One region of the Cellulomonas sp. H30R-01 genome, then DNA from elsewhere that is predicted to be linked to it. Evidence: riboswitches for the same ligand, from Rfam matches in the RefSeq annotation. Region 1 holds a riboswitch; each other region holds the start of a gene.
The links. A riboswitch is a leader RNA that binds a small molecule or an ion and turns the genes downstream of it on or off. The one in region 1 is predicted to bind S-adenosylmethionine.
Positions count from the first base shown of each region.

Region 2: another riboswitch for S-adenosylmethionine. It lies ahead of GXP71_RS10330 (hypothetical protein); the one in region 1 lies ahead of GXP71_RS15855 (methylenetetrahydrofolate reductase).
Region 3: another riboswitch for S-adenosylmethionine. It lies ahead of GXP71_RS09275 (ABC transporter permease); the one in region 1 lies ahead of GXP71_RS15855 (methylenetetrahydrofolate reductase).

Region 1 covers NZ_CP048210.1:3,540,230-3,549,781, reverse strand. The annotation lists gene gcvT (glycine cleavage system aminomethyltransferase GcvT) at 1-544, shown strand, start outside; gene gcvH (glycine cleavage system protein GcvH) at 633-1,004, shown strand; gene GXP71_RS15875 (LuxR C-terminal-related transcriptional regulator) at 1,294-1,527, shown strand; gene GXP71_RS15870 ((deoxy)nucleoside triphosphate pyrophosphohydrolase) at 1,627-2,052, shown strand; gene GXP71_RS15865 (MalY/PatB family protein) at 2,745-4,004, opposite strand; gene metE (5-methyltetrahydropteroyltriglutamate--homocysteine S-methyltransferase) at 4,144-6,465, opposite strand; gene GXP71_RS15855 (methylenetetrahydrofolate reductase) at 6,462-7,595, opposite strand; SAM riboswitch class I at 7,663-7,758, opposite strand; gene GXP71_RS15850 (hypothetical protein) at 8,004-8,219, opposite strand; gene GXP71_RS15845 (DNA-3-methyladenine glycosylase I) at 8,467-9,024, opposite strand; gene GXP71_RS15840 (TetR family transcriptional regulator) at 9,200-9,552, opposite strand, start outside.
Region 2 covers NZ_CP048210.1:2,318,661-2,328,212, reverse strand. The annotation lists gene GXP71_RS10365 (LLM class flavin-dependent oxidoreductase) at 1-193, shown strand, start outside; gene GXP71_RS10360 (LLM class flavin-dependent oxidoreductase) at 281-1,390, shown strand; gene GXP71_RS10355 (LLM class flavin-dependent oxidoreductase) at 1,401-2,519, shown strand; gene GXP71_RS10350 (low temperature requirement protein A) at 2,628-4,070, shown strand; gene GXP71_RS10345 (VOC family protein) at 4,131-4,511, shown strand; gene GXP71_RS10340 (MerR family transcriptional regulator) at 4,561-5,424, shown strand; gene GXP71_RS10335 (PadR family transcriptional regulator) at 5,565-6,260, shown strand; SAM riboswitch class IV at 6,478-6,592, shown strand; gene GXP71_RS10330 (hypothetical protein) at 6,619-6,879, shown strand; gene GXP71_RS10325 (MetQ/NlpA family ABC transporter substrate-binding protein) at 7,065-8,015, shown strand; gene GXP71_RS10320 (methionine ABC transporter ATP-binding protein) at 8,096-9,118, shown strand; gene GXP71_RS10315 (methionine ABC transporter permease) at 9,115-9,552, shown strand, end outside.
Region 3 covers NZ_CP048210.1:2,076,209-2,085,760, reverse strand. The annotation lists gene GXP71_RS09290 (ABC transporter substrate-binding protein) at 1-1,600, opposite strand, end outside; gene GXP71_RS09285 (ABC transporter ATP-binding protein) at 1,676-3,406, opposite strand; gene GXP71_RS09280 (ABC transporter permease) at 3,403-4,395, opposite strand; gene GXP71_RS09275 (ABC transporter permease) at 4,392-5,450, opposite strand; SAM riboswitch class IV at 5,526-5,637, opposite strand; gene GXP71_RS09270 (ABC transporter permease) at 6,295-7,296, shown strand; gene GXP71_RS09265 (ABC transporter permease) at 7,293-8,177, shown strand; gene GXP71_RS09260 (ABC transporter ATP-binding protein) at 8,174-9,552, shown strand, end outside.

The sequences.
Region 1 (9,552 bases):
CTTCGAGCTGTTCGTCGACGCTGCCGACGCCCCCGCCGTGTGGCGCGCACTCCTCGCCGCCGGCGAGCCGCTCGGGCTCGTCCCCGCGGGCCTCTCCGCGCGCGACAGCCTCCGCCTCGAGGCCGGGATGCCGCTCTACGGCAACGAGCTCGACCGCACGACGACGCCCTACGACGCCGGCCTCGGCCGCGTCGTCCGGCTCGACAAGACCGGCGCCGACGGCAAGCCGCTCGACTTCGTGGGACGTGCCGCGCTCGCCGCTCGCCACGACTCCGAGCCCGCGCGCGTGCTCGTCGGGCTGCAAGGGCTCGGCCGTCGCGCCGCCCGGCACGGGTACCCGGTGCTCGCGTCGTCGGCGCCGGACGCCCCGCACGTCGGGACCGTCACGTCGGGCGCCCCGTCGCCCACCCTGGGGCACCCCGTCGCGATGGCCTACGTGACCCCGGAGGTCAGCGCACCCGGCACGGAGCTCGCCGTCGACGTGCGCGGACGCGCCGAACCCGTGCGCGTGGTGGCCCTGCCCTTCTACCGTCGTCCTCGATGACGCCGTCTCGTCGGGGCCCGTCCCGGCGAGACCCGACCCGACGACACCCGTCCTCGACGAGCCCGGCCCGGACCCACCTGGAGACGCCATGACCGACCTGCCCACGCACCTGCACTACACGCTCGAGCACGAGTGGCTCCAGGACGGCGCCCCCGCGACCGTCGGCATCACGTCCACCGCAGCCGAGGCGCTCGGCGACATCGTCTACCTCGAGCTCCCGGCCGTGGGTGAGACGATCACCGCCGGCGCGGTCGTCGGCGAGATCGAGTCGACGAAGTCCGTGTCCGAGCTCTTCTCGCCGGTCTCCGGCACCGTCGCCGAGGTCAACCAGGACGCGGTCGACGACCCGTCGCTCGTCAACTCCGACCCCTTCGGCCGGGGCTGGCTGCTCAAGGTCGACGTCACCGAGACGGGCCCGCTGCTCACCGCCGAGGAGTACGAGGCGCACGCCGCCGGCTGACGGTCGCCTCCGGGAGTGAACCAACTGCTGCGCTGATCCGTATATCGGACGTTACGGACCCGACACCATCGGCCGAACGGGTGAACCGCGCGGTCTCCTGCAACCCGGGTGTATCAGCATCGCCCCCCGGCGTTCATTGTGGGTGGCAGCGAGACCGGTACGCAGCGCTTCGCGAAAACGAGTTGGTGAAAGTGGCGTCATGACGCCCTGGTTGTCGCCTCTCATCCGGTACGCCGCCTCAGGCGGAGCCGGAGAAGTCGGCATCCATGCAGCACAACCGGAGGACACGATGAGCATGTTGGAGACGAGCGAGACGGTCGGGACCGTCACCGAGGCGCTGACGCGTCGCGAGCGGGTGGTCCTCGGCGAGCTCGGCGAGGACGTGACGCTCGAGGAGATCGCCACCCGTCTGTTCGTGACGCGCAACACCGTCAAGTCCCAGGTCCGCAGCGTCTACCGCAAGATCGGCGTCTCCACGCGCGCCGAGGCGGTCGCGTGGGCCGTCGCGCACGGCATCCGCTGATCTGACGAAGCCGACTTCCCGGCGGCCCGGTCACCCGGGCCGCCGCACGGCAGCCGGTCGCCACGTCCGAGTCGCCACCGGGACTGGCAGACTCCTCGCATGACGTCACCCGTGCTCGTCGTCGCGGCCGCCGTGGTCGACGACCTGGACGAGCCGCGGGTCCTGCTCTCCGCACGTCGCGCGACGCCGGCGAGCCTCGCAGGTCGATGGGAGTTCCCCGGCGGCAAGGTCGACGCCGGGGAGACCCCCGAGACCGCGCTCCACCGTGAGCTCCGGGAAGAGCTCGGCGTCCGTGTCGCTCTCGGCGACGAGGTCGTGGGTCCGGACGACGGCGTCTGGCCCCTCACCGACCGGTACGTGATGCGCCTCTGGCTCGCGGAGGTCGTCGACGGCGTCCCCGAGCCGCTCGTCGAGCACGACGAGCTCCGCTGGCTGCCCGCCGGTCAGTGGCACGACGTCCCGTGGCTCGACGCGGACGTCCCCATCGTCGACGCCCTCGTCGCACTGGTCCGCGACCGCGTCTGACGTGTCCACCCCGGCGATCGCTGCCGCACCCGGGCATGAGACGGCCCGCGGAGGGCCGGCATCGACGGCGGCGGGACCGTGCGCCGGCCCGCTCCGCGGGCCGTCAGCTCACCAGCGGTGGTTGCTGTTGCCCGAGCAGATCATTCCGGTGCCCCGGCAGAACGTGCACTCGCCCTTCCACCGCTTGCGACCCTGACCCTCGCAGTGGCTGCACTCCGCCACCGGGGACGTGCACTCGTCGCACCTCTTCATGTCGGCCTCCTCGCCAGGCTCGTCGTCGTGCCCGGACCTCGTCGCCGTCTGGACCGGCACGGGGTCTTCAGTCGTCAGCATCGGCAGGACGGGCGTCCACTTGAGCGGCGCAACCCGACCGTGACCTGGACACCTGCCCGCAGGGCGTCCTGGCCAGGACCTATGTCGCGATTCGCGCGCTGTGTCCGTGCGTCCCGCGGCAGATTCGCCCGTTCGGCGCAAGGGTCGTCGGCGCGTCGCTGCCCCGACCGGGCCGCCCGTCGGGGCTTCGCCGCGCGGACCGGATTCGACGGGCTCGTCGACTCCCCGGCCGGCCGGTTCGACGGGCTCGTCGACACCCCGACCGGACCGGTTCGACCGGCTCGTCGACGCCTCAGGGCGGCTCGTCGACGACTCGGCTGGACCGCCCGGCGGGCTCGTCCGACCGCGTCGGCGGGACGTCAGCCCAGGGCCGCTGCCAGGCGCCGTACACCCTCGCTGAGCGTCGCCGTCGACGCCGCCAGGTTGAGACGCGCGAAGCCGACGCCCTCGGGCGCGCCGAACGTGGGCCCGGGGTTGAGCGCGAGGCGACCGCGCTCGAGCGCGAGACGTGCAGGGTCGGCGCCGTCGCGGACCGCGGGGACGTCGCGCAGGTCGAGCCACGCGAAGTACGTCGCGTCGGGCGGTGTCCAGCGGGCCGCGGGCAGGTGCGTCGCCAGCAGCGCGGACAGCAGCCGCTGGTTGTGGCGCAGACCGTCGAGGACCCGGTCCAGCCAGTCTCCGCAGTCGCGGAGCGCCGTCGTGTGGGCGACCGCGCCCAGGTGGCTGACGCCGTGCAGCACGATCTCCGGCAGGCTCGCGAGGTCGGCGCTCGCGTCCGGTCCCGGGACGGCGACCGCGGCCTTGAGCGCGGCGAGGTTGAACGCCTTCGACGCCGAGTGCAGCGCGATCGCCGACGGGATCACCGTCGTCGTCGGGACGAACCGCGACGACGCGCCCTCCTGGCCGGTGTCGCCGCCGTCGGGGTTGCCGGTCGCGGCGTCCCGGGCGCCGGCACGGTCGGTCGTCTGCGTGCTGCGGCCCATGACGAGCGGCGCGTGGATCTCGTCCGCGACGACCCGGACGCCGTACCGCCCGGCGAGCTCGCCGACGGCCGCGAGCTCGGCGGCCGTGTGCAGGGTGCCCGTCGGGTTGTGCGGGTGGCACAGCAGGTACGCGGCGCGACGGCCGCCCGACGTGGCAACGGCGAACGCGGCGTCGAGCGCGTCGAGGTCGAGGCGACCGTCCGGGCCGAGGGGGGCCGGCAGCGGGCGTCGGTCGGCGTGCTCGACGAACTGCACGAACGGCGGGTACACCGGCGGGTTGATCACGACGGCGTCGCCGGGGTCGGTGACGAGCCGCAGCATCTCGACGATGCCCAGCATGACGTCCGGCACGAGCCGGCAGTCCGCGACAGGCACGTCCCAGCCGTACCGGGCGGCGGCGAAGCCGGCGAGGGCCTCGGCGTAGTCGGGCCCGTGCACGTACCCGGTGTCGCCGGCGCGCATCGCGTCCGACACGGCGCGCACGACGGCCTCGGGCTGCGGGACGTCCATCTCCGCGACGTACATCGGCAGCACGTCGGCCGGGTAGCGGCGCCACTTCTGGCTCGTCCGGCGCCGCAGCGCGTCGAGCGGCACGGAGTCGAAGATCGTCGTCCCGTCGGCCACGTCCGCGTCCACGCGCCGACCTTACGTCGGGTCACCCGGAACGGGCCGACGAGCCGGTGCTGGGGCGATCGGCTGGGGACGGCGGAGGGCCGGGTCCGTGGTGGACCCGGCCCTCCGGTGGTGCGGTGCGCCCGTCAGGGCGTGTGCGGCGTCAGAGCGTCGCGCGGACCGCCCGCGTCGCCTGCAGGATGTGCTCGAGCGACGGGGTGACCTCCTCGTAGCGGCGGGTCTTGAGGCCGCAGTCGGGGTTCACCCAGAGCTGGTCGAGCGCGATCGCCTTGACCGCCTCGGTGAGGAGCTCCTCGACCTCGCCCTCGCTCGGCACGCGCGGCGAGTGGATGTCGTAGACGCCCGGGCCGACGGCGCGCGGGTAGCCCGCCGCGGCGATGTCGCCGAGGATCTCCATCTTCGAGCGGGCCGCCTCGATGGACGTGACGTCGGCGTCGAGGCCGTCGATCGCGCCCATGATCTGGCCGAACTCGCTGTAGCAGAGGTGCGTGTGGATCTGCGTGTCCTCGCGCACGCCCGCCGTCGAGAGGCGGAACGAGCGGACCGACCAGTCGAGGTACGCCGCGTGGTCCTCCGCGCGCAGCGGCAGGAGCTCGCGCAGCGCGGGCTCGTCGACCTGGATGATGCCGATCCCGGCGGCCTCGAGGTCGGCGATCTCGTCGCGCAGCGCGAGGCCGACCTGGTTGGCGGTGTCGCCGAGCGGCTGGTCGTCGCGGACGAACGACCACGCGAGGATCGTCACCGGCCCGGTGAGCATGCCCTTGACGGGCTTCTCCGTGAGCGACTGCGTGTACGACGTCCACGCGACCGTGATGGGCGCCGGGCGGGACACGTCGCCCCAGAGGATCGACGGACGCGTGCAGCGCGAGCCGTAGGACTGGACCCAGCCGTTCTGCGTCACGGCGAACCCGTCGAGGTTCTCCGCGAAGTACTGGACCATGTCGTTGCGCTCGGGCTCGCCGTGCACGAGGACGTCGAGGCCGATCTTCTCCTGCAGCTCGACGACGCGGCGGATCTCCGCCTTCATCTCGTCCTCGTACTGCTCGGCGGTGAGCTCGCCCTTGCCGAACGCGGCGCGCGCCTTGCGGATCTCCGGCGTCTGCGGGAACGAGCCGATCGTGGTCGTGGGCAGCGGCGGCAGGTCGAAGCGCGCGGCCTGCGCGGCCTTGCGGCTCTCGAAGTCGCCGCGGTTGAACGCGTCCTCGCCGAGGGCGGCGACACGTTCGCGCACCTCGGGGCGGACCACGCCGGGGGCGGTCTTGCGCGACGCGACGGCGTCGGACGCGGCGAGCAGCTGCTCGTGGATCGCCTCGCGGCCCTCGGTCAGGCCCTCGGCGAGCGTGACGACCTCGACGACCTTCTGGTCGGCGAACGCGAGCCACGACTTCAGCGTCGGGTCGAGCGTGGGCTCGTCCTGCACGTCGTGGGGCACGTGGAACAGCGACGTCGACGTGCCGACCGTGACGGCGCCCGCGCCGAGGTTCTCGAGCTGCTCGAGCACCTGGAGCTTGGCGTCGAGGTCCGCGCGCCAGATGTTGTGGCCGTCGATCACGCCCGCGACGAGCGTCTTCGACTCGAGGCCGGGAACGGCCTGCGTCGGGGCGGGGCCGCGGACCAGGTCGACGCCGATGGCCTCGACGTCGGTCGCCGCGAGCACGCCGAGCGCGTCGCGCAGGTCGCCGTACGGCGCGGCGACGAACAGCGCCGGGCGGCCCTCGACCGCGGTGAGCGCGCCGTACGCCTCGGTGACCGACGCGAGCAGGCGCTCGACGGGCACGTCGATCGAGTCGGACACGAGCGCGGGCTCGTCGAGCTGGACCCACGTCGCGCCGGCGGCGGCGAGGTCGCGCAGCAGCGCGGCGTAGACCGGCAGCACGTCGGCGAGGCGGTCGATCGGCGCGAAGTCGTCCGGCGAACCCTCGGCGGCCTTGGCGAGCGCGAGGAACGTCACCGGGCCGACGATGACCGGGCGGGTGAGCACGCCCTCGGCCAGCGCCTCGGCGAACTCGCGGACCGGGCGGTCGCTCGCGTAGCGGAACTCGGTGTCCGGGCCGATCTCGGGGACCAGGTAGTGGTAGTTCGAGTCGAACCACTTGGTCATCTCGAGCGGCAGGTCGTCGCCGCGGCCGCGCGCGACCGTCGAGTAGCCCGCGAGGTCCAGACGGCCGTCGGCGTCGACCAGGTCGGCGAAGCGCGGCGGGATCGCGCCGAGCACGGTCGCGGCGTCGAGCACGTGGTCGTAGAACGAGAACGCGCTGGGGATCGCGGGCACGTCGGTGCGCAGGCCGAGCTCGGCCAGGCGGGTGCGGGTGCGGCGGCGCAGGTCGGCGGCGACGGCCTCGACCTCGTCGGCGGAGGAGCGGCCGGCCCAGAACGCCTCGATCGCCTTCTTGAGCTCGCGACGGGGACCGATCCGGGGGTAGCCCAGGACGGAGCCGGCGGGGAACGTGGGGGTGGTGGTCATCGCGGTGTCTGTCCCTCGTGGGTCGGGTCGGGTGCCGTCGTGGTCGGTCCGGGTGTGCCGGGGGTCGTCGCGGTGGGGGCCGTGACGGGTACGGCGCTGCGGCCGGTGCGGGCCCCGCCGTCCAGACCCGCTCCTTCGAGCAGGTCGAGCGCGGCGTGGTGCTGGTTGAACGTGTAGAGGTGGACGCCCGGGGCGCCGCCGTCCAGCACGCCCTGGACGAGGTCGACGCCGGCGCGGATGCCGCGACGGTGCCGCTCGAGGTCGTCGTCCGCGGACCCGAGCAGGTCGAGCAGGTCGCGCGGGACGGGCACACCCGTGAGGTCCTGCACGCGCAGCAGCCGTGCGGGGTCCGTGCTGGGGATGATGCCCGGGATGATCGGGATGGTGACGCCCGCGTCGCGCGCCTCGGCGACGAGCCCGAGGTACGACTCGGCGTCGAAGAACACCTGCGTGATCGCGAAGTCCGCGCCGGCCTCCTGCTTCGCGAGCAGCGACGCGACGTCCTGGGCGCGCGTGCCGCCCGTCGCCGCGTTGCCGCGGGGGAACGCCGCGACGGCGACCGACAGGGGCCGGACCCGGGCGCGCACGGCCTGCGACGGGCTGCCCGCGCACCGGCGCGACTCGATCTCGCGCAGCAGCGCGACGAGCTCGCTCGCGGTGTTCACGCCGTCCGGGTGCGGCTGCCAGTCGTCCTGCCCCGCGGGCGGGTCGCCGCGGAGCGCGAGGAACGAACGCGCACCCTCGTCGAGGAACTCCTCGACGATGGCCGTGATCTCGTCGCGCGACGTGCCGACGCAGGTGAGGTGCGCGATGGGGTTGAGCGACGTCTCGCGCAGGAGCCGGCTGACGAGCGCGCGGGTCGTGACGCGGGTGCGGCCCGAGGCGCCGTACGTGACCGACACGAAGTCGGGGTGCGCCTCGCCGAGCCGCTGGATCGTCTCCCAGAGCCGCGGTGCGGCGTCGGGGTTGCGCGGCGGGAAGAGCTCGAACGACACCGTCGGCCGGTCGATCGCGGCGAGCGGGCGGTCGGGCGCCACGTGCGGGCCGGTCGTCCGACGCGGGGTGGTGTCGGCGACGGTGCCGGTCTGGTCGACCGTGCCCGGCAGCGCGTCCACGACGGGGACGCTCACCGGACGACCGGCGTCGGTCGGCCCGCGCGGGGGTCGCGGGGGCACGCGGGGTGCTGCGGCATCGTTCACTCCATCGACCCTGGCGGAAGCACCCACACCCTCGCCAGGAGGGGGGTTGCTGCGGCGTCGTCGAGCCAGGTCTCTCGGCCGCTCTGGATGGTTGTCGAGATGCTAGACCGCCGACCACATGGTGGGCAACGTTGCTCGACCGGTGAGACGCCAGCGTCCGCGCGGCAAGCGGTCCGTCGAGGTGGGAACGTCGCGGTCGAGAGCCGTCGGACTCGCTGGCCTCCTCCCTGGCGTCGCGGCGTCGACGCACCGACGGTCGATCACGCGCGGTGGCGGACCGTGCCCGGCGACGCGGGATGACGACGGCAGAACCGGAGGGCGTCCGGTCCACCCCTCGGATCAGCGGCGGCGGCGCGGGGTCAGGTGGCCGGGCCGGAGCCGGCTGCGCTGCGTCGGGACGTCGAACCACGAGGTCGGCGACCCGGCCACGACACCGAGCAGGCCGTCCTGGACGGCGGCCAGCACCTCGGCGTCGACGTCCGAGGGGGTGGACATCGCGGCGGCGGCCCCGCGCACGGCGTCGAGCCGCCCGTCGGGGTCCGTCGTGTCCGTCATGCCGGGCATCCTAACCTCCACCCGAAAGAGGGTCGGAGGTGCGCGCCGAGGCGTCACTCGACGGGAGCAGCAGCCTCCCGTGGGCGCCGCGCGGAGCGGTCGTCGACCGCCACCAGGGTGCGTCGGCTGCGGTGGTCCGCGGCCGCCCGGGTTCGTCGGACGCGGTGGTCCGCGGCCGCCCGGGTTCGTCGGACGTCGGCCGTCGTGCTCCGCGCGGCGGCACCGTGGGCGGCGGAGCAGGCGCGCGTCAGGGCACCGTCACCGACGGGCACGTCGCGAGGTGGTCGTCGACCAGCCCGCACGCCTGCATCGCGGCATAGGCGGTCGTGGGTCCGACGAACCGGAAGCCGAGCGACTTGAGCTCGCGCGCGAGCGCGCGTGACTCCGGGGTCACGGCCGGCACGTCCGTCCAGGTCGCGGGCCGGACGTGGTCGGCGCGGTCGGGTGCATGGGACCACAGGACCTCGTCGAGCGTGCGTCCCTGCGCGTGCAGGTCCCGCAGCGCACGGGCGTTGGCGATCGTCGCCTCGATCTTCGCGCGGTTCCGCACGATGCCGGCGTCGGCCATGAGGCGTGCGACGTCGCCGTCGCCGAACCCGGCCACGACCTCGGGGTCGAAGTCGGCGAAGGCCGCGCGGAAGGCGGGACGCTTGCGCAGGATCGTGATCCAGGCGAGCCCCGACTGGAACCCCTCGAGGGCCAGCCGCTCGAAGAGCGCGTGCTCCCCGTGGACCGGGTGCCCCCACTCCTCGTCGTGGTACTGCTCGTAGAGGGGGTCGCCGTCGCCGAAGCACCGGCCCGTCACGAGCGGGCGTGCCGGGGTGGCGGCGGGGACGTCGGGCGTCGCGGCGGCGTCGGGGGTCTGCGTGGGCACGGCGCCAGTCTGGCGCGGGACGCCGACACCGCGCGGGCGGGCGTCGACGGCTGGCGGTGCCGGTGCGCCGACGCGGGCTGTGGACGGCTCGCGGCGGGCGTGAGAGTCACGATCCCGTGCGACCCTCCGCCCGTGCGATGAGCGCCGCGATGCCGTCGAGCAGCAGGGTCGTGCCGAACGAGACCGGGCCGTCCTCCATCGCGGCACCGAAGGCTCCCGCGCTCGCGGCCCGGACGAGCGCGGGGTGCTCGTCGGGCGTCGCGACGGCCAGCAGCATCCCGTCCATGTCGTAGGACCGCGACGTCGCCTCCTGCACGGCCCGCTCCCGGTCGGTCCACGAGGCGAACAGCCGCAGCTCGTCCAGCTGGTGGCTCGCGATCGTGCCGACGGCCGTGACCTTGGTCGCCTCGTCGAGCGGCGTGTCCTCGAGGGCCGCGACCATCGCCTCCATCCAGGCGA
Region 2 (9,552 bases), 1.2 Mb from region 1:
CGGCAGCGCCGCGACCGTCGTCGAGCGGCTCGAGGCGCTCCAGCGGGCGACCGGCGCCGACGAGCTGCTGCTGACGACCGAGGTGCACGACCCGGCAGCGCGCGTGCGGTCGTTCGAGCTGATCGCACAGGCGTGGAACGCGAGCACGCCGGCCGCCCTCGACGACCGTGAGCCCGTCGCCGCGACCGTCTGACCGCCCGTCCGCCCGAGCCGCCCGCCCCCGGGCCCACCGACGACCTGACCCGACCCACCGCGCCCCACCCGAGAGCAGGAGAGACCCGTGCCCGTCGAGTTCCTCGGCATCGCCACCACGAGCGACGCCTCCGAGACGTCCGAGCGCACCACCGCCCCGTTCGACCGGCAGTACCTCGAGCGGATCGTCCGCACGCACGAGGAGTACGGCTGGACCCGCGTGCTGTTCGCGTACGGCTCGTCGGGGCCGGAGCCCTCGGCGCTGCTCGCGCACGCCGCCGCGCGCACCGAGACGATCGAGCTGCTGCTCGCGCACCGGCCCAACGTGTCGTACCCGACGTTCGCCGCGAAGTCGTTCGCGACGCTCGACCAGCTGTCCGAGGGGCGGCTGTCGGTGCACTTCATCACGGGCGGCAACGACCACGAGCAGCAGCGCGAGGGCGACACGCTCACCAAGGACGAGCGGTACGCGCGCACCCGGGAGTACATCCAGATCGTCAAGAAGGCGTGGGCCAGCCGCGAGGCGTTCGACCACACCGGCGAGTTCTACGAGTTCCGTGACTTCGTGCTCGACGTCACGCCGTACGAGGGGCGCACGCCCACGGTCTCGTTCGGCGGCTCCTCGGACGCCGCGTACCGGGTCGGCGCGGCGGAGGCCGACATCTTCGCGGTGTGGGGCGAGCCGCTCGACCGCACCGCCGAGCAGATCGCGCGCATCCACCGCGAGGCCGCTGCCGCGGGGCGCAGCACGCCGCCACGCATCCACGCCGCGTTCCGGCCGATCATCGCGCCGACGGAGGAGCTCGCCTGGGAGAAGGCGCACGCGATCCTCGACCGCATCGAGGCGCGCAAGGCGGCGCTCGGCGGCACGCTCAGCCGCCGACACGCGATCGACGCCCCGCAGAACGCCGGGTCGCAGCGCCTCCTCGAGATCGCCGCTCAGGGTGAGCGGTTCGACACCGCGCTGTGGACCGCGACCGCCAAGGCGACCGGGGGAGCCGGGAACTCCAACGCGCTCGTCGGCACGCCCGAGACCGTGGCGCAGGCGCTGCTCGCGTACTACGACCTGGGCGTGCGCGTGATCTCCGCGCGCGGCTACGACCTGCTCCACGACGCCGCCGACTTCGGCCGCTACGTCATCCCGCTCGTCCGCGAGGGGGTCGCCGAGCGCGACGCCGCCGCGGCGAAGGCCGCCTGAGGGACCGGCGATGCGCTTCCAGCTGCTCGACATCGTCTTCAACCCGCCGCACCCTGTCACGGGCGAGGCCGTCCCACCGGCCGACCGGCTGCAGCGCGTGATCGACCACGCGGTCCTCGCGGAGGACCTGGGGTTCGACTCGTTCGCCGTGGGGGAGCGGCACGCGGGCGACGTCCTGTCGTCCGCGCCGACCGTCATCCTCGGGGCCGTCGCCGCCCGCACCTCCCGCATCCTGCTGTCGACGGGCGTCACCGTGCTGTCGCTGCTCGACCCGGTGCGCGTCGCCGAGGACCTCGCGACCGTGGACCAGCTGAGCCGCGGCCGGCTGGAGATCGTCATCGGCAAGGGCAACGAGGTGCTGCAGTACCCGCTGCTCGGCCTCGACATCGCGCGGCAGTACGAGTACCTCGAGGAGAACTACGAGCTGCTCCGGCTGCTGCTGTCCGGCGAGGACGTCTCGTGGGTCGGGCGGCACCGCCCGTCGCTCGAGCACGCCACGACGCTCCCGCGGCCGTTCTCCGGGCCGTTCCGCATCTGGCACGGCTCGGCCACGTCGCGGTTCGCCGTCGAGCTCGCCGCCCGGTGGGGTGACCCGATCGTCTCCGCGAACGCGCTGCAGCCGCGCGAGAGCTACCAGGTGCTCATCGACCACTACCGCGAGCAGTACGCCGCGCACGGGCACCACCCGCGGTACGCGTACGTCGGCTCGGGGTCCGGCGGGCTGTTCCTCGCCGACACCACCGAGGAGGCCGTCGAGCAGTACCGGCCGCTGTACGAGGGGCTCGTCCGCGCGCAGGGCGCACGCCGCCACGACCCCGCGGCCGTCGGGAAGGTGACGAGCTTCCGCACGATCGAGGAGGCCGTCGAGCGCGGACCCGCGCTCGTCGGGTCGCCCGAGCGCGTCGCCGAGAAGATCCTCGACTACCACCGCTCCTACGGGCACGACCTGCAGTCGGTCTCCGTGAACCACCTGCTCGAGCCGTCCCGTCAGGAGGACGTGCTGCGCCGGTTCGCGGAGGAGGTCGTGCCGCTCGTGCAGGCGGAGGTCGGCACGACGCTGTGGTCGGCGGCCGACGAGCGTCGCGCCGCCGGGTTCACCGCCACGTCGTCGGTGCCCCAGCCCGCCTGACGTCCGGACCGGCCGTCCCGTCGCCGTCGGGGGACCCGACGGGACGGCCGCCGATCCCCGTGCGGGCACGGGCTGACGCGACGGCGCCCGGCGCGGGAGCATGCCGACATGACACCTGCTGGTCACCGAGATCTCGGGAGCACCGAGCCGGCCGACGGTCCCGGCGGCGCGACGCCCGTCGCCGACGGCGTCGCGGTCGAGCGCCACGCGTCGTGGCTCGAGCTGTTCTTCGACCTGGTCGCCGTCGCGGGCATCGGCGCGCTCGCGCACCTGCTCGCGCACGAGCGCACCGGCGTCGGCCTCGGCGTCTACGTGCTCGCGTTCGCGGCGTTCTGGCTGGTGTGGGCGTGCTTCACGACCTACGCGGACATCGCCGGGGAGACCACGCGCACGGTCACGATGCTCGCGGGGATGCTCGCGCTCGGCGTCATGACCGCAGCCGTCCCCGGGATCGAGGGCGAGCACCAGCGCGCGTTCGCGGTCGCGTACGTCGTCGGGCGCGTCGTCGCGTCCCGGCCGTGGCGCCGGGCGTCGGTCGTCGTCGACCTCCCGCTCGTCCAGACCGGTGCCGGCGTGCTGCCGTGGGTCGTGTCGTGGTGGGTCGAGGGCCCCGCCGTCTACGCGCTGTGGGCCGTCGGGCTCGCGCTGGACCTCGGTGTGCTGCTCGCGAGCACACGGTCGCGGGTGCTCGCGTCGGCGCAGGCACGCCTCGACCGCGCGATCGCGGCGTGGCAGCGGAGGCGCGACGAGCGCCACGACCGCCGCGGCCACCCGTCGGGCGACCGTGCCGCGGGCGCGCGACGCGCGCGTGGAGCCCGCCCCGACGCGCCGCGCCCCGGTGGTCCACGCGTCGGCCGCGACGGCGAGCGCGGGCCCGGCCGCCGTGAGGTGCCGACGACGCTCCAGGTGCTCGGCGCCGACGTGCCGCACCTCGGCGAGCGCATGAGCCTGTTCGTCCTCATCGTGCTCGGCGAGTCCTTGATCCAGGTGATCGACGGCGCGAGCGAGGCGGAGTGGGGCCGGACGCTCGCCGTCGCGGGCCTGGGCGCGTTCGCGCTGCTCGTCGGCCTGTGGGCCGTGGCCGTGCGGTGGGGGTCGGCGGGCGTCGCGCTCCTGCCACCGGGGTCGCTCGAGCCGCGGCTCGCGTGGGCGGCGCACCTCGTCTCGACGTGCGCGCTCGCCGCGGTCGCCGCGACGCTCGCGCCGTTCGTCGCCGAGCCGCACGCCCTCGTGCCCGACCGCGACCGCTGGTTCGCCGTCGGCGCCTACGCGACGTACGCGCTCGTCGCGGCGAGCATCCACGTGGCCCTTGCCGTGCGGGACGGCCGGGCCGGCGCCGGCCCTGACCAGCGGCGGGCGAGCGCGCAGCGGGCGGTCGCGATCGGCGCGCCCGCGCTCGTCGTCGTCACGCTCGCCGGGGTGCACGTCGCCCCGCCGGCCGTCCGGCTCGTGTGGCTCCTCGCCGGGGGCGTCGTCCTCATGCCCGCGCTGCTCGGCGTCCTGCGGCGCCGGGACGAGCGGCAGCGGGCCCTTGCACCTCACGTGACGTGAGGGCCTAGCGTCGGCGGTGCGGGCGCCGGTGCCCGCGGCACGTCCGCCCGGGAGGATGCGATGACCCAGCTGGTGCCCTACCTGACCGTGCACGACGCCGCGACGGCGATCGACTTCTACGCGACCGCGTTCGGCGCGACGGAGAGCGGCGAGCGGTACACGGAGGACGACGGGCGCGTGGGGTTCGCGGCGCTCGCGATCGACGGCCTGCCCTTCTACCTCTCCGACGAGTACCACGACTACGGCGCCTACGCCCCGGCCACGCTCGGGCACGCGACGGCGGCCGTCGTGCTGGAGGTCGACGACGTGGACGCGGTGTACGCGCGCGCGGTGGCGGCGGGGGCGACGGTCGACCGCGAGCCCGCGGACCAGGGCGACGAGCGGCGCGGCTGGCTCGTGGACCCGTTCGGTCACCGCTGGGCGATCCACTCGCCGCTCTGAACCGCGGCGACACGGGCCGACGGGTCCCGACGAGCGTGAGGCGGGCGGGGTGAGCGAGCAGGCGGACGACGGCGTCGCGCCGGGCGAGGGGACCGGCGGCGCGGGCTGGCGCGTGGGCGACCTGGCCGCGCTCACAGGGCTGACCGTCCGCACGCTGCACCACTACGACGACGTGGGGCTGCTGCGGCCCGACCGGACGGCCGCCGGTCACCGCGTCTACCGGCGGGCGCACCTCGAGCGGCTGTACCGGATCAGCGTGCTGCGGCGGTTCGGGGTGTCGCTCGACGACATCGCGGCGGCGCTCGACGACCCGGGGTGGACGCTCGACGGGGCGCTGCGCACGCACCTCGTCGAGCTGGAGGACCAGGTGCTGCGCATGGAGCGGCTGCTGCACCGGCTCGCGGCGACACGTCCCGACGTCGCCGCCGACGGGGCGGCACGGGGCGACGACGTCGCGGGCGACGTGGACGTGTGCCGCCGGCTGCTGGCCCTCCTGGAGGACACCGCGGTCGCGTCGACCGAGCCGCTGCGGCGCGTCGCGGTCCTCGTGTACGCCGACCTGGAGGCCGCGCACCGGCACCTCGTCGAGGTCTTCGGGCTCGAGCCGGGGCCGGTGCACCGCGACGACGCGGGCACGGTCGTGCACGGCGAGGTCCGGACGGCCGACGGGATCGTCATGCTGCACCGCGTGGCGCCGGAGTGGCGGCTGGTGTCGCCCGCGACGCTCGGTGCCGCGACCGGGATGCTCGTCGTGACGGTGCGGGACGTGGACGCCCACCACGCGGCGGTCGTCGCACGCGGCGGCACGGTGACGTACCCGCCGACGGACCAGCCGTACGGGGTGCGCGAGTACGGGGCGATCGGGCCGGAGGGGGAGCCCTGGTCGTTCTGGTCGCCACTCGGTGGGACCTGATCGTCGCGCCGGGTCTTGCGAACGATGTATCAACGATATATCGTTCACGACGTCGGCATCGCGCTGCACCCCTCCCGGGACACCCGGTCGAGCCGTGCCCCGCATCCCCGCCGGCCCCCACGATCCCGAGGAGCTCGTCCATGCGACACCACCACTTCCACCACCACCCCGCCGGCCCCGACGCGTTCGAGGAGGACGCGGGCGGGCGCCCGTCCGGCCCGCCGTTCGGTCCCGGGTTCGGCCCGGGCTTCGGTCCCGGCTTCGGCCCCGGCGGTCCCGGACCGCGCGGCGGCCGCGGCTTCGGCGGCCACCACGGCGGCCCCCACCCGCGCCACGGCGGACGCCGCGGCGGGCGGGCCGGTCGCGGCGACATCCGCGCGGCCGTCCTCCTGCTGCTCACCGAGCAGCCCATGCACGGCTACCAGCTCATCCAGGAGATCGGCGAGCGGTCCGAGGGTCGCTGGCGGCCGAGCCCGGGCGCCGTCTACCCGGCGCTCGCGATGCTCGAGGACGAGGGTCTCGTCACGCTGTCCGCCGAGGGCGGGCGACGCCTGGCCCGGCTGACCGAGGCGGGCGCGGGCTACGTCGAGCAGAACCGCGAGGCGCTCGGCACCCCGTGGCTCGACGCGGCCGAGCGGCCCGTCCACCCGGGCAAGGCGCTGCGGCCCGCGGTCGAGGCGCTGTCCGCGGCCGCCGTCCAGGTGGCGCGCACCGGCACGCCCGAGCAGGCGACCGCCGCGGTCGCCGTGCTCGACCGAGCCCGTCGTGACCTCTACCTGCTGCTCGCGGGGGAGGGTGCGGCACCGTCCACGGACGAGCCGTCCGCCGACGCCTGACCCGGGCGCCCGGCCTCAGGCCCGTGTGCTCACGAGGCCCCCGACGCGCACGCCGCGTCGGGGGCCTCAGCGCGTCCGGGCGCTGCGGCGCACGCGGACCTGTCTGCGGTTCTGCTCAGCCTGGAGGTGTCGCAGAGGTCCGAGACGGCGCTGGTGCCGACCGCCGTGACCAGCGTCTCGTCGAGACGAAGCGGCCCGTCGACTATCCTGGGCCCTGGTTCACGAGCTGCAGCGTCAAGTACCCGGCTGGCTGCACGGCAACCCTCCTGATCGAGCGGGGTGCCCCGGGGCGAGAACCGGTGGTGCGTCACGGCGGCGCCCACAAGTCGACCGGCGCCCTGGCGCCCGAGGAGGACGCATGACCCCGCAGCCCGTCGCCCGCGCGCTCGTCGCCCGGCCCGTCGGCGCCGCCCGCGAGACTTATCCCGACGTTACCGGTCGGAATTTGACACGTGTCCAGCAGGTTCGCTTCACTGACGCCACTGCCCGGCACACCGTCGCCGGCGCGCGAGGAAGAGGTCGATCGATGGACACCCGCGAGGCCCGCACCATGACCGCCGCCACGGCCGTCATGTGTCGCATGCCCGCGTGTCCGGCGACCCACGGCCAGCTGGTCTGACACCGGCACAGCGCCGCCACCGCCGCACCTGAGCCGCCCGGCGCACGACGCCGCGCGCCTCGACCGACGGCTTCCCGCCGTCCTCGTCCCACCGCCGCACCGGCCCACGGCCACGCGGCCGGCGTCCCACGACGCCTGTCCCTGACCCGCCCGGATCCGTCGGGCACACCGCAAGGAGACACCCCATGTCCGAGAACGTCCCCGTCCTCCCGGCGAAGAACGGCGGCAAGCGCCGCACCGGTCTCGTCGTCGGCGCGGTCGTCGCCGTCGTCGTGCTCGTCGGCGCGCTCGTCTTCGCGTTCACGCGTCCCGACGCCGACGACTCCGCCGCCGGTGACGGCGCGACCGTCGTCCGCCTCGGCACGACCGACGTCGGCCAGCCGCACTGGGAGATCCTCAAGGACCTCGCCGCGGAGGAGGGCATCGACCTCGAGATCGTCGGCTTCTCCGAGTACACGCAGCCGAACCCGGCGCTCACCGAGGACGAGATCGACCTCAACGCGTTCCAGCACATCCTGTATCTGGCCGACCACAACAACAACACCGGCGACGACCTGCAGCCCATCGGCTCGACGCTGATCGTCCCGCTGCCGCTGTACTCGCAGAAGCACACGGACGTCTCCGAGTTCACGAAGGGCGAGCAGGTCGCGATCCCCAACGACGCGACCAACCAGGCGCGCGCGCTGTTCGTGCTCGAGGAGGCCGGCCTGATCGAGTTCACCGGCGAGCCGAAGGTCCCGACGCCGGACGACGTCGACACCGACGCGTCGACCGTCGTCGTGCGCCCTGTCGAGGCGTCGCAGACCGCGGGCCTCATCGGCGACCCCGACGTCGCGGGCGTGATCGTCAACAACAACTTCGCGACGGACGCGGGCTTCGACCTCGACAGCTACGTCTTCGCGGACGACCCGAGCTCGGCCGGGGCGCAGCCGTACATCAACATCATCGCCGCCCGCCCGGACGACGTGGACAACCCGACGTACCAGAAGATCGTCGAGCTGTACCACGACCCGAAGGTGCTCGAGTCGGTCGTCGAGTCGTCGGGCGGCACCGCCACGATCGTCGAGGGCTACGACGCCGCGAAGCTCCAGGACGTCCTGGCGCAGACGCAGGAGAACCTCAAGGCCGCTGGCTGAGCCGTCCGCGCGGTCCGGTCCCCACCACCCCCGGGGACCGGGCCGCGCGGCCGTCGTCCTTCCGTGAAAGGTCCCCCCACGTGACCCCCATCATCGAGTTCCGCGACGTCACCAAGGTGTTCGACGGCCCGAACGGGCCGATCCGCGCCGTCGACGGCGTCGACCTCGCCGTCGAGCAGGGCGAGATCTTCGGCGTCATCGGCTACTCCGGCGCCGGCAAGAGCACGCTCGTGCGGCTCATCAACGGCCTCGAGCGCGTCACGTCGGGGCAGCTGGTCGTCGACGGCGACGACGTCGCGTCGCTGTCCGAGCGCGCGCTCGAGCGCAAGCGCCGCGACATCGGCATGATCTTCCAGCAGTTCAACCTGTTCTCGTCGCGCACCGTCGCCGGGAACGTCGCCTTCCCGCTCAAGGTCGCCGGCTGGCCCAAGGCCGACCGCGACCGGCGCATCGCCGAGCTGCTCGACTTCGTCGGCCTGCTCGACCGCGCGCACTCCTACCCGGACCAGCTGTCCGGCGGGCAGAAGCAGCGCGTCGGCATCGCACGGGCGCTCGCGGCGCAGCCCAAGATCCTGCTCGCCGACGAGTCGACCAGCGCGCTCGACCCGCAGACCACGCAGGACGTCCTGCACCTGCTGCAGAAGGTCAACCGCGAGCTCGGCGTGACGATCGTCGTCATCACGCACGAGCTCGAGGTCGTGCGGTCCATCGCCGACCGCGTCGCCGTCCTGGAGGACGGGCGCGTCGCCGAGCAGGGGAGCGTGTTCGACGTGTTCACGCGCCCGCAGGCGGACGTCACGCAGCGGTTCGTGTCGACCGTCGTGCACGACCGGCCGCGCGGCACCGTCCTCGAGCGGCTCCAGCGCACCCACACCGGGCGGATCGTCACCGTCACCATGACCGACAGCTCGCGGCTCGGGTCGGTGCTCGCGTCGGCCGGGGCGTCGGGCGTCGCGTTCGAGATCGTGTACGGCGGCATCGGCACCCTGCAGGACCAGTCGTTCGGGTCGCTCACGCTCGCGCTCGACGGGCCCGACGCGGCCGTCGACGCGCTCGTCGCGCAGCTGGGCGCCGTCGCGCCCGTCGAGGAGGCCGTCCGATGACCGCGCTCACGTCGGCCCTCGCGACCGGGCTGCCGGCCGTCGCGTCGCCGTCCGCCGCGACGGTCCTCCCCGCTGCCGGGGACTTCGACCCCGCCTTCCACGGCCCCAAGCTGCTGGAGGCCGCGGGCGAGACGCTCTACATGGTGTCCGCGACGCTGCTCATCGGCGGGGTCCTCGGGCTCGTTCTCGGCATCGCGCTCTACACGACGCGTCGGGGCGGGCTGCTGTCCAACCGGCCGGTGTTCGGCGTGCTCAACCTCGTCGTCAACGTGTTCCGGCCGATCCCGTTCCTCATCCTGCTGATGATCATCGCGCCCGTGACCGTCGGGCTGATCGGCACCCGGCTCGGGAGCACCGCGATGATCGTGCCGCTGTCGTTCGCGGCGACGTTCGGGGTGTCCCGGATCGTCGAGCAGAACCTCGTCGCCATCGAC
Region 3 (9,552 bases), 1.5 Mb from region 1:
CGGCGCCGAGCTCGACGCCGTGCACCTCGGGCGACAGGCCGAGGTACGTCGTCAGCTCGTGCACGGGCAGCACCCAGTGCTGCGACACGAGCCGCTCCTGCGCCTCCGCGAGCACCGCGTCGCGGGCCGTCGGGTCGCTGGTCGCGAGCTGCTCCTGGAGCAGGGCCTCGAGCTCGGCGTCGTCGATCCGGTAGTAGTTCGTCGCCGCGGTCGAGTACTGCGTGCGCAGCACGTCGCCGTCGGCGCGGGACAGGTTGCCCCACACGAGGTCGAACTCGCCGGACTTGAGCTTCGCCTGGAAGTCCGGGACGGCGCCCGACCAGAGCGTGACGTCGATGCCGATCGCCTTGAGCTCGGCCTGGAGCAGCTCGACGGACGTCTGGTTCGGCGAGAAGTTCGTGATCCAGACGAGCGTCGGGGCGAGGCGCACGCCGTCCTTCGCGTAGATGCCGTCGGCACCCTTCTCCCAGCCGGCGTCCTCGAGCACCTCGGCGGCCTTCGCGGGGTCGGACTCGAGGTGCTCGCTCACGTCGGCGACGCCCGGCGTGGTGCTCGCGAGGACGCTCGTGGCAACCGCGAAACCGTCGGTGAGGGCGGTGTCGCGGACCTCGGTCGGGTCGATCGCGAGGCCGATCGCCTCACGGACCACCGGGTCGCTGCCCAGCGGGGACGCGCCGTTGAACGTGAGGCCGAACGTGATGCCGGGGTTGGCGCGGTGGACCAGCGGGAAGCCGGACTGCTCGAGCGTGGCGATGTCGGTCGGCTGGACGCCGCCGATGACCTGGACCTGCCCCGACGTGAGCGAGCCCGTGCGGACGCTCGCCTCGGGTGCGACCTGGAACGTCACCGAGTCGACGTGCGGCGCACCGGCGTCGGTGCGCGCCTCGGGCGCCCACGCGTAGTCGTCGCGGGCCTCGAGGACCGTCTCGGTGTCCTTCGTGTAGTGGTCGAGCACGAACGGTCCGGTGCCGACGACGGCCGAGCCGTCCGCGCGGTCGTCGAACGGCACGGCGATCGTCGACGCGGCCACGATGCCGAGGGCAACCGTGCTCACGGCCTGCGGGAACGCGGCGTTGGGCGTGCCGAACGTGACCGTCACGGTGTGCTCGTCGACGACGGTCGTGCCGGTGTAGCCGACGAACGAGGGTGCCGCGCTGCTCTTCGCGCCCGCGGCGACGACGTCGTCGAACGTCGCCTTGACGGACTCGGCGGTGAGCGGCGTGCCGTCCGAGAAGGTCACGTCGTCGCGGAGCGTGAAGGTGTGCTCCGTGGCGTCGTCGTTCGAGGTCCACCCCGTCGCGAGCCACGGCTCGAGCGAGCCGTCCGCCGGGTCCTGCCACAGGAGGGAGTCGACGAGCTGGCGCGTCACGTAGAGCGTGTCGTTGCCCGAGCCGGTGCCGGACGGGTTGAGCGAGATCGGGTCGTTGCCGATCGCGAACACGAGGTCGCCGCCGTCGACGGGACCGCTCGACCCGGATGCGGACGGCTCAGTGCCCTCGGGGGAGCCGGAGCTGCACGCGGCCAGCGCGAGGCCGAGCGCGAGGGCGGAGGCTGCGACGCGCAGGACGTGCGTGCGAGCAGGGGACGGGGACTGCGACATGGGGTCTCTCCAGGATGGGGCGGGGGCGGTGGCGCGCTCAGCGCCGGGGGCGGCGACGGCCGGGACAACAGGCGGTCATCGCTCACCTCCTCGGAGCTCGGCCCGCACGGACGTGCCGGGGATCGCCTCGAGCAGCTCGGTCGTGTACGGGTGGGAGGGGCGCGCGAACACCGTCTCGACGTCGCCCTGCTCGACGACCCGCCCGTGCCGCAGCACGACGACGTCGTGCGCGACCTGCCGCACGACCGCGAGGTCGTGCGAGATGAACAGGTAGGAGACGGCCAGGTCGCGCTGGAGGTCGGCGAGCAGGTCGAGGATCTGCGCCTGGACCGACACGTCGAGCGCGGAGACCGGCTCGTCGAGCACGACGATGTCGGGCCGCACGGACAGCGCCCGGGCGATCGCGACGCGCTGGCGCTGGCCGCCGGACAGCTCGGCGGGGCGGCGCTGCAGCGCCGAGGCGGGGAGTGCGACGAGGTCGAGCAGCTCGGCGGCGCGCGCGGCACGTTCCCGGCGGTCGCCCACCCGGAACGCGCGCAGCGGCTCGGTGACGATCCGCTCGACGGTCCAGCGGGGGTCGAGCGACGCGTAGGGGTTCTGCTGCACGACCTGGAGCCGGCGTCGCAGCGCACGGAGCTGCGTGCCGCGGGCACGCGTCACGTCGGTGCCGTCGATCTGGACCGTGCCGGCCGTCGGCTCGGTGAGCCGCAGCGCGAGCCGGGCGGTCGTCGACTTGCCGGACCCCGACTCGCCGACGAGCGCGAGCGTGCGACCGCGCGGGACCGCGAAGGACACGTCGGCGACGGCTCGCAGGACGCCGGTGCCCGCGCCGCTGCTCCGGGGCAGCGGGAAGTCCTTGACCAGGCCGCGCACCTCGAGCGCGGGCGGGCCGGGCGTGCGGGGAGGCGTGCCGGTCGTCGTGGCGCGTGCCCCAGGGGCGGGCGACGACGGGACGGGCCTAGCACGGCGCGCTCCCCGCAGCGACGGCGCCGCTGCGAGGAGCGCGCGCGTGTACGCCTCGCGCGGCGACCCGAGGACCTCGTCGGGCGTGCCCGTCTCGACGACGCGGCCGCGCGACATCACGACGATGCGGTCGGCCCGGTCGGCGGCGACGCCGAGGTCGTGCGTGATGAGCAGGACGCCGGTGCCGGTCGCCGCGGTCAGCTCGTCCAGGTGGTCGAGGATCCGGCGCTGCACGGTGACGTCGAGCGCGCTCGTCGGCTCGTCGGCGACGAGCAGGCGCGGCTGGGCGACGAGCGCGACGGCGATGAGCACGCGCTGCCGCATCCCGCCCGAGAGCTCGTGCGGGTACTGCCGGGCGCGCAGCTCGGGCTCGGGCAGGCCCGTGCGGCGCAGCGCCTCGACGGCCTGGCGGGCGGCTCCGCGGCGGTCGGCCAGCCCGTGCACGACGAGCGCCTCGGCGACCTGGTCGCCGACCCGCGTGACGGGGTTGAGCGACACGGTCGGGTCCTGCGGGACGAGCCCGACGAGCGCGCCGCGGACGGTGCGCAGCACGCGCGGCGACGCGGTCGCGAGGTCGTGGCCGAGCAGGTCGATCGTGCCCGACGTGATGCGTGCGGCGGGCGCGAGCAGGCGGACGACAGCCGCGGCGGTCGTCGACTTGCCCGAGCCGGACTCGCCGACGACGGCGACGGTCTCGCCCGCGTCGACGTGCAGCGAGACGTCGCGCACGGCGTGCACGTCACCGCGCCGGGTTCGGTAGGAGACCGCGAGGTCGCGGACCGTGAGCAGGCGCTCGGCAGCAGGCACGTCCGCGGCACGCGAAACGGGGGTCGTGGCGGTCATCGGGCCCTCCCGGGGTCGCCGTCGAGCGCGCGGGAGAGGCGTCCCGCGGCGAGCACGGTCGCGACGATGACGAGGCCAGGGAGCGTCGTCAGCCACCACGAGGTGCGCAGGAAGTCGCGTCCGCCCGCGACGAGCGCCCCCCACTCGGGTGCGGGCGGCGGTTCGCCGTAGCCGAGGAACGACAGGGACGAGACCGCGAGGACCGCACCGCCCAGCTCGAGGGCGGCCAGCACGACGACGGGTCCGACGGAGTTGGGCAGGACGTGCCCGAACAGCACGGTCCACCAGCGGCTGCCGCCCGCCTGCGACGCCTCGACGAAGCCGGAGGTCCGCACGCGCAGCACCTCGGACCGCATGATGCGCGAGACCGCCGCGACGTTCGCGATGCCGACGGCGATCGCGACGTTGACCGAACCGAAGCCGAGCACCGTGATGAGCGCGAGGGACAGCAGCAGCGCCGGGATGGACAGGAGGACGTCGACGACCCGCATCGCGACGTCGTCGACGAGACCGCCGACGAACCCCGCGGCCAGCCCGACCAGCGCGCCCACGACGAGCCCGACGAGCACCGCGACGAGAGCCGCCCGCAGGGTCAGCGGCGTGCCGTGCACGACCCGCGTGTACAGGTCGCGACCGAGCTGGTCGGTGCCGAACCAGTGCGCGGCCGACGGCGGCTGCAGCTTGTCCGCGGGCACCCCGACGAGCGGGTCGCCCGGCGCGAGGAGCGACGGCGCGAACGCCGCCACGACCACCGCCACGGACCACAGCAGCGCGAGCACGAGCCCGGGCCGGCGGACCAGGTCCTCGAGCCGGGAGCGCCACGGGTTGCGGTGCGTGAGCTCGTCGTCGTGCTCGCGGACGGCGTCGGCGAACCGGTCGGCGGCCGTCGCGGTGAAGTCGTCGGCGCGCGTGCCCGGGTCGAGCGCGGTGGGGACGAACCCGTCGGGGCGCGACGGGCTCGAGCCCGTGAGGCTGTCGATCGTGCTCACCGCGCACCTCCGGCGGGGACGGCGTGGGCGTGCTCCGCCGGCGCGGTGCTCGGCGGTCGCGTGGCGTGCTCGTCGGCGGCCGGCCGGCCCGCGTCGTCGGGCTCGGCTGTGACGCCCGCCGCACGCCCACCCGTGACGATGCGCGGGTCGAGCAGCGGGTAGACGACGTCGACGAGCAGGTTGGTGAGCACGTAGACCGTCGCGGCGACGAGGACGACGCCCTGGACGACGGGGATGTCCTGCGCGGCCACCGACGTCGCCGTGAGGCGCCCGAGCCCGGCACGGGAGAACACGGTCTCGGTGACGACGGCCCCGGACAGCAGCCCGCCGACGACGAGGCCGGTCGCGGTGAGCGCGGGCAGGGCCGCGTTGCGCAGCGCGTGCCGCAGGTGCACGCGCACCCGGCCCGCACCCTTGGCGAGTGCGGTGTCGACGTACGGCTCGCGCAGGGTGTGCAGCAGGCTGCGTGACAGCAGCTGCGCGATGATCGCGGACGTCGGGAGCGCGAGCGTGACCGCCGGGAGCACGATCGACGCGAACCCCTGGTTGCCGAGCGCGGGGAAGATCGGCAGCTGGAACGAGAACCACTGCACGAGCGTCAGGCCGAACCAGAACGACGGGATCGCGACGCCGAGCGGCGGCAGCGACAGCAGGAACCCCGCGAGCGCGCGGTGGCGGGTCGCGGTCGCGACGACCGCGAGCGTCCCGCCGCCGACGACCGCGAGCAGCAGCGCGGCCCCCGCGATCGCGGCGGTGGGCGGGATCGCCTGGGCGAGGAGCGTCGTGACCGGCTGCTTGCTCACGACGGACGTGCCGAGGTCGCCGCGCACCGCGTCGAGCAGCTGCGTCAGGTACTGCACGGGCAGCGGCTGGTCGAGCCCGTACTCGGCGCGCAGCGCGTCGAGCTGCTCGGGGGTCACGTCGGTCGAGTCGCCGCCGTACATGATCGACACGGGGTCGCCGGGGAGCGCGTAGAGCACGACGAAGGACACGGTGTACGCCGCCCACAGCACGAGCACGGCGAGGCCGAGCCGGCGGGCGAGGTACCGCGTCACGGCGTCACCGCCGGGGCGTGCGGTGCGGGCGTCATGGGGTGCTCCTTCGGTGCGCGGGACGGTGCGCGCGTCGGTCGTCCGTGCTTGCACGACGGGGGTGCCGTGCCGGGTCATCACCTGGAGCACCCCGCCACGTCCGGAGGGTTGCTGCCCGACCAGCCAGGGCTTGTCGTCGGGTCTCGTGACCGGCGGGAAACGTAGGAAGGGGTCGCACCGGGGTCAATGGTCGATCCCGCGCGTCTCACGATCCGGACGTTCGGCCGGGAGCAGTGGTTCGCCCTCGGGGCGTGTTCATGCGGGACTCCGGCCGCGGCGGCCCGACGGCCAGGCGCACACGCACCGGTGCTCGAGGAACGCGATCCCGCATCGCGAGACGCGTGGCAGGACCCGTTGACCCGTCCGGGACCGCCACCTACGTTCGCGGCTCGCGTCGCCGTCAGGCTCGGCTGGCGACGCGGCACCCCGCGGTGCACCCGAGCACCTGCCCCCGGCGTCGCCCGCCTGGGGGCACCCGCCGCCCACGGAGGCGACCCACCATGACGACGTCCAGCCGCTGGACCACCGCGCCGACGCCGGCACCGCGCGTCTGTCGCGCCTGTCGCCGCTGACGGCACCCGCCGCTGACGGCACCCGCCGGTGACGGCACCCGCCGCTGACGGCACCCGCCGCCAGGCGACCTGCGACGCGACGTCGTGCCCCGCTCTCCACCCGCCGACGCCCGCCGTCGTCCCACGCACCCGCCGAGACGGCGAGGCGCGTCCCCGCTCGTCCCCGCACACGACCGCCGCGCGCCCGCGCGCGCGTCGTCCACCGCCCACCGCCCGCCGCCCCAGGAGCCGCCGCCATGGCCGCCGTCGACCTCGCCGCACCACCGGGTCCCTCCGTGACCCCCACCGTGCTCACCCGCGTCCGCGCGCTGCGCCCACCCGTGAGCCCGCGCTACCTCGCGGGCCGCGTCGCCACCGGTCTCGTCGCCGTGTGGGGTGCCGCGACGCTCGTCTTCTTCGCGCTCTACTCGACGGGCAACCCCGCGCTGCTGCTCGTCCCGCCGGACGCACCCCCGGACGAGGTCGAGCGACTGACCGCGCTCATGGGGTTCGACCGCCCGGTGCCCGTGCAGTACGTGTCGTTCCTCGGGCAGGTCGTGCGCGGCGACTTCCCCGACTCGATCCGGTACGGCTCCGACCCCGTCGCGATCGCCCTCGGCCGGCTCCCCGCGAGCATCGAGCTGGGGCTCGTCGGGCTGACCATCGGGGTCGTCGTCGGCGGCGTCATCGGCTTCGTGTCCGCGACCTCGCGCTCGGCATGGCTGCGCCGCGTGCCGCTGAGCGTCGCGGTCGCGCTCGACGGCATCCCGACGTTCTTCTTCGGCATCCTCGCGACACTCGTGCTCGCCGTCTGGCTCGGCTGGCTGCCGGCGACCGGGGCGACCGGCCCCGCCGCGATCGTGCTGCCGGGGCTCACGCTCGGCGTCGCGTTCGTGCCGGCCGTGGCGCGCGTCTTCCGGACCGCGCTCGTCGACGTGCTCCAGGCCGACCACGTCCGGACCGCCCGGGCCAAGGGCCTGTCGCGCGGCCGGCTCGTGCGCCGGCACGTCGTCGGCAACTCGCTCGGCACGACTCTCAACGTCGTCGGCATCCAGGCCGGCGTGCTGCTCGGCGGCGCCGTGGTCACCGAGTCGATCTTCGGCTGGCCCGGGATCGGCCAGCTCTCCGTCAACGCGGTGCAGAACCGCGACTACCCGCTCGTCATCGTGTGCGTCCTGGTCATCGCCGTCGGGTTCGTCCTCGTGAACCTGCTCGTCGACGTCCTGGCCGCCGTCGTCGAACCGAGGCTCCGCTCATGACCGCCGTCGCCACCGTCCTCGTCGAGGAGCAGGCCACCCACGACACCCGCCGCGCGTCCCGCACGCTCGGGGCGTCCGGCTGGGTCGGTGCCGCCCTGCTCGGGCTCGTCGTCGCCGTGACTCTCGCCGCGCCGCTGCTCGTCACCGACCCGCTCGCGCAGGACTTCACCGCGATCCTGCAGCCGCCGTCGGCCGCGCACCCCTTCGGCACTGACGAGCTCGGCCGCGACCTGCTGGCCCGGACGGTGTTCGGCGGTCGGACCGCGCTCGCCGTCACAGCCGTCGCGACGCTCGTCGCCGCGGTGCTCGGGCTCGGTCTCGCCGTCGGCGGGGCGCTGTTCGGCGGCGCGGTCGACGCGGTCGCGTCACGCCTCGCGGACGTGCAGCTCGCGGTGCCGACCATCGTGCTCGCGATCGTCATCCTGTCGTTCGTCGGCAACGCGTTCGTCCCCCTCGTCACCGTGCTGGTCCTCGGGGCGTGGGTGCTGACCTTCCGCGTCATCCGCGGTCACGCCCGGGCCGTCGTCCGGCAGCCGTTCGTCGAGGCCGCGCGCGTCGCCGGCGCCGGTCGCGGTGCCGTCGCGTGGCGGCACCTGCTGCCGAGCGTCCTGCCGCTGTTCTTCGTCGCCGTCACCCTCAGCGCGTCCGCCGTCCTGCTGCTCGAGTCGAGCCTCGGCTTCCTCGGCCTCGGGGTGCAGCCGCCCGAGGCCGACTGGGGCCAGATGGTCGCCGCCGGCCAGGCGCGCCTCGCGACCGCCCCGTGGCTCTCGCTGTTCCCCGGCGTCGCGCTGATCGTCACCATCGTCGCCCTCCAGCTGCTCGGCGACGCCCTCGCGGAGCGCACCGGGACCGGGCGCGCCGGACAAGGAGTCGCCCGATGAGCCTCGACCTCGCACCCGCCGTCACCACCGCGCCCGTCGCCGTCGGCGACCCCGTGCTCGCGGTGCGCGACCTCGTCGTCGGCCTCCCCGCCGACCGTCGCCACCGGCCGGACGACGTGCCGCTGGTCCGCGGCGTCGACCTCGCCGTGCACGCCGGCCAGAGCGTCGGGCTCGTGGGGGAGTCGGGGTCCGGCAAGACGCTCACCGCGCTCGCCGTCGCCGGGCTGCTGCCCTGGGGCGTCGACGTGCTGCGCGGCACCGTCGACGTGAGCGGACGCGACGTGCTCGCGCTGCCCCCGCGTGACGCCCGCGCCCACCTGAGCGACCAGGTCGGCGTGGTGTTCCAGAACCCCACACCGTCGCTCAACCCGCGGCTGCGCATCCGCGCCCAGCTCGCCGAGGCGCTGCCCGCCGGTACGCCGCGCCACGAGCGGCGCGCGCGGGTCGCCGAGCTCCTCCGGCTCGTCGGGATCGACGACGTCGACAAGACGCTCGCCGCGTTCCCGCACGAGCTGTCGGGCGGGCTCAACCAGCGCGTCGTGATCGCGACGGCGCTCGCCCGGTCGCCCCGTCTGCTCGTCGCCGACGAGCCGACGACCGCGCTCGACGTGTCCGTGCAGGCGCAGGTGCTCGACCTCGTCGACGACCTGCGCGAGCGGCTCGGGCTCGGCGTGCTCCTGGTGAGCCACGACATCGGCGTCGTCGCCGACCGCACCGAGCACGTGCACGTGATGTCCGACGGGGTGGTCGTCGAGTCCGGGCCGACCGCGCGCGTGCTCGCCGACCCGCAGCACGCGTACACGCAGCGGCTGCTCGCGGCGGTGCCGAGCCGGCTCACGCGGCCGGCGGTCCCGACGTCGCCCGCGCGGGCCGCGGCCGGCCCGGCACAGGGCGCGGTCCGCACCGGCCGGACGACGACGACCACGCTCGCCGAGGTGTCGACCGTCGTCGCGCGCGCCGACGCCGGTGCACCCGAGCGGCCGATCCTCGAGGTGCGCGACCTGCGCCGCTCGTTCGTCGTCCGCGGCCCGGCCGGCCGCACCCGGCACGCCGCGCTCGACGGCGTCGACCTCACGGTGGCCCCCGGCCAGGCGCTCGGGATCGTCGGCGAGTCGGGCTCGGGCAAGACGACGCTCGCGCGCATCGTCACCGGTCTGGAGACCGCCGACGGCGGCACGGTCGTGTTCGACGGCACCGACCCGCGCAGCAGCACCCGGGAGGGTCGCCGCCGCTGGCGCCGGGACGTGCAGTACGTGTTCCAGGACCCCTACGCGTCGCTCGACCCGCGCCTCACCGTCGCGCAGACGCTGCGCGAGCCGCTCGAGCTGCACCGCCTCGGCCTCGACCGTGCCGCGGTGGCGGCCCGCGTCGACGA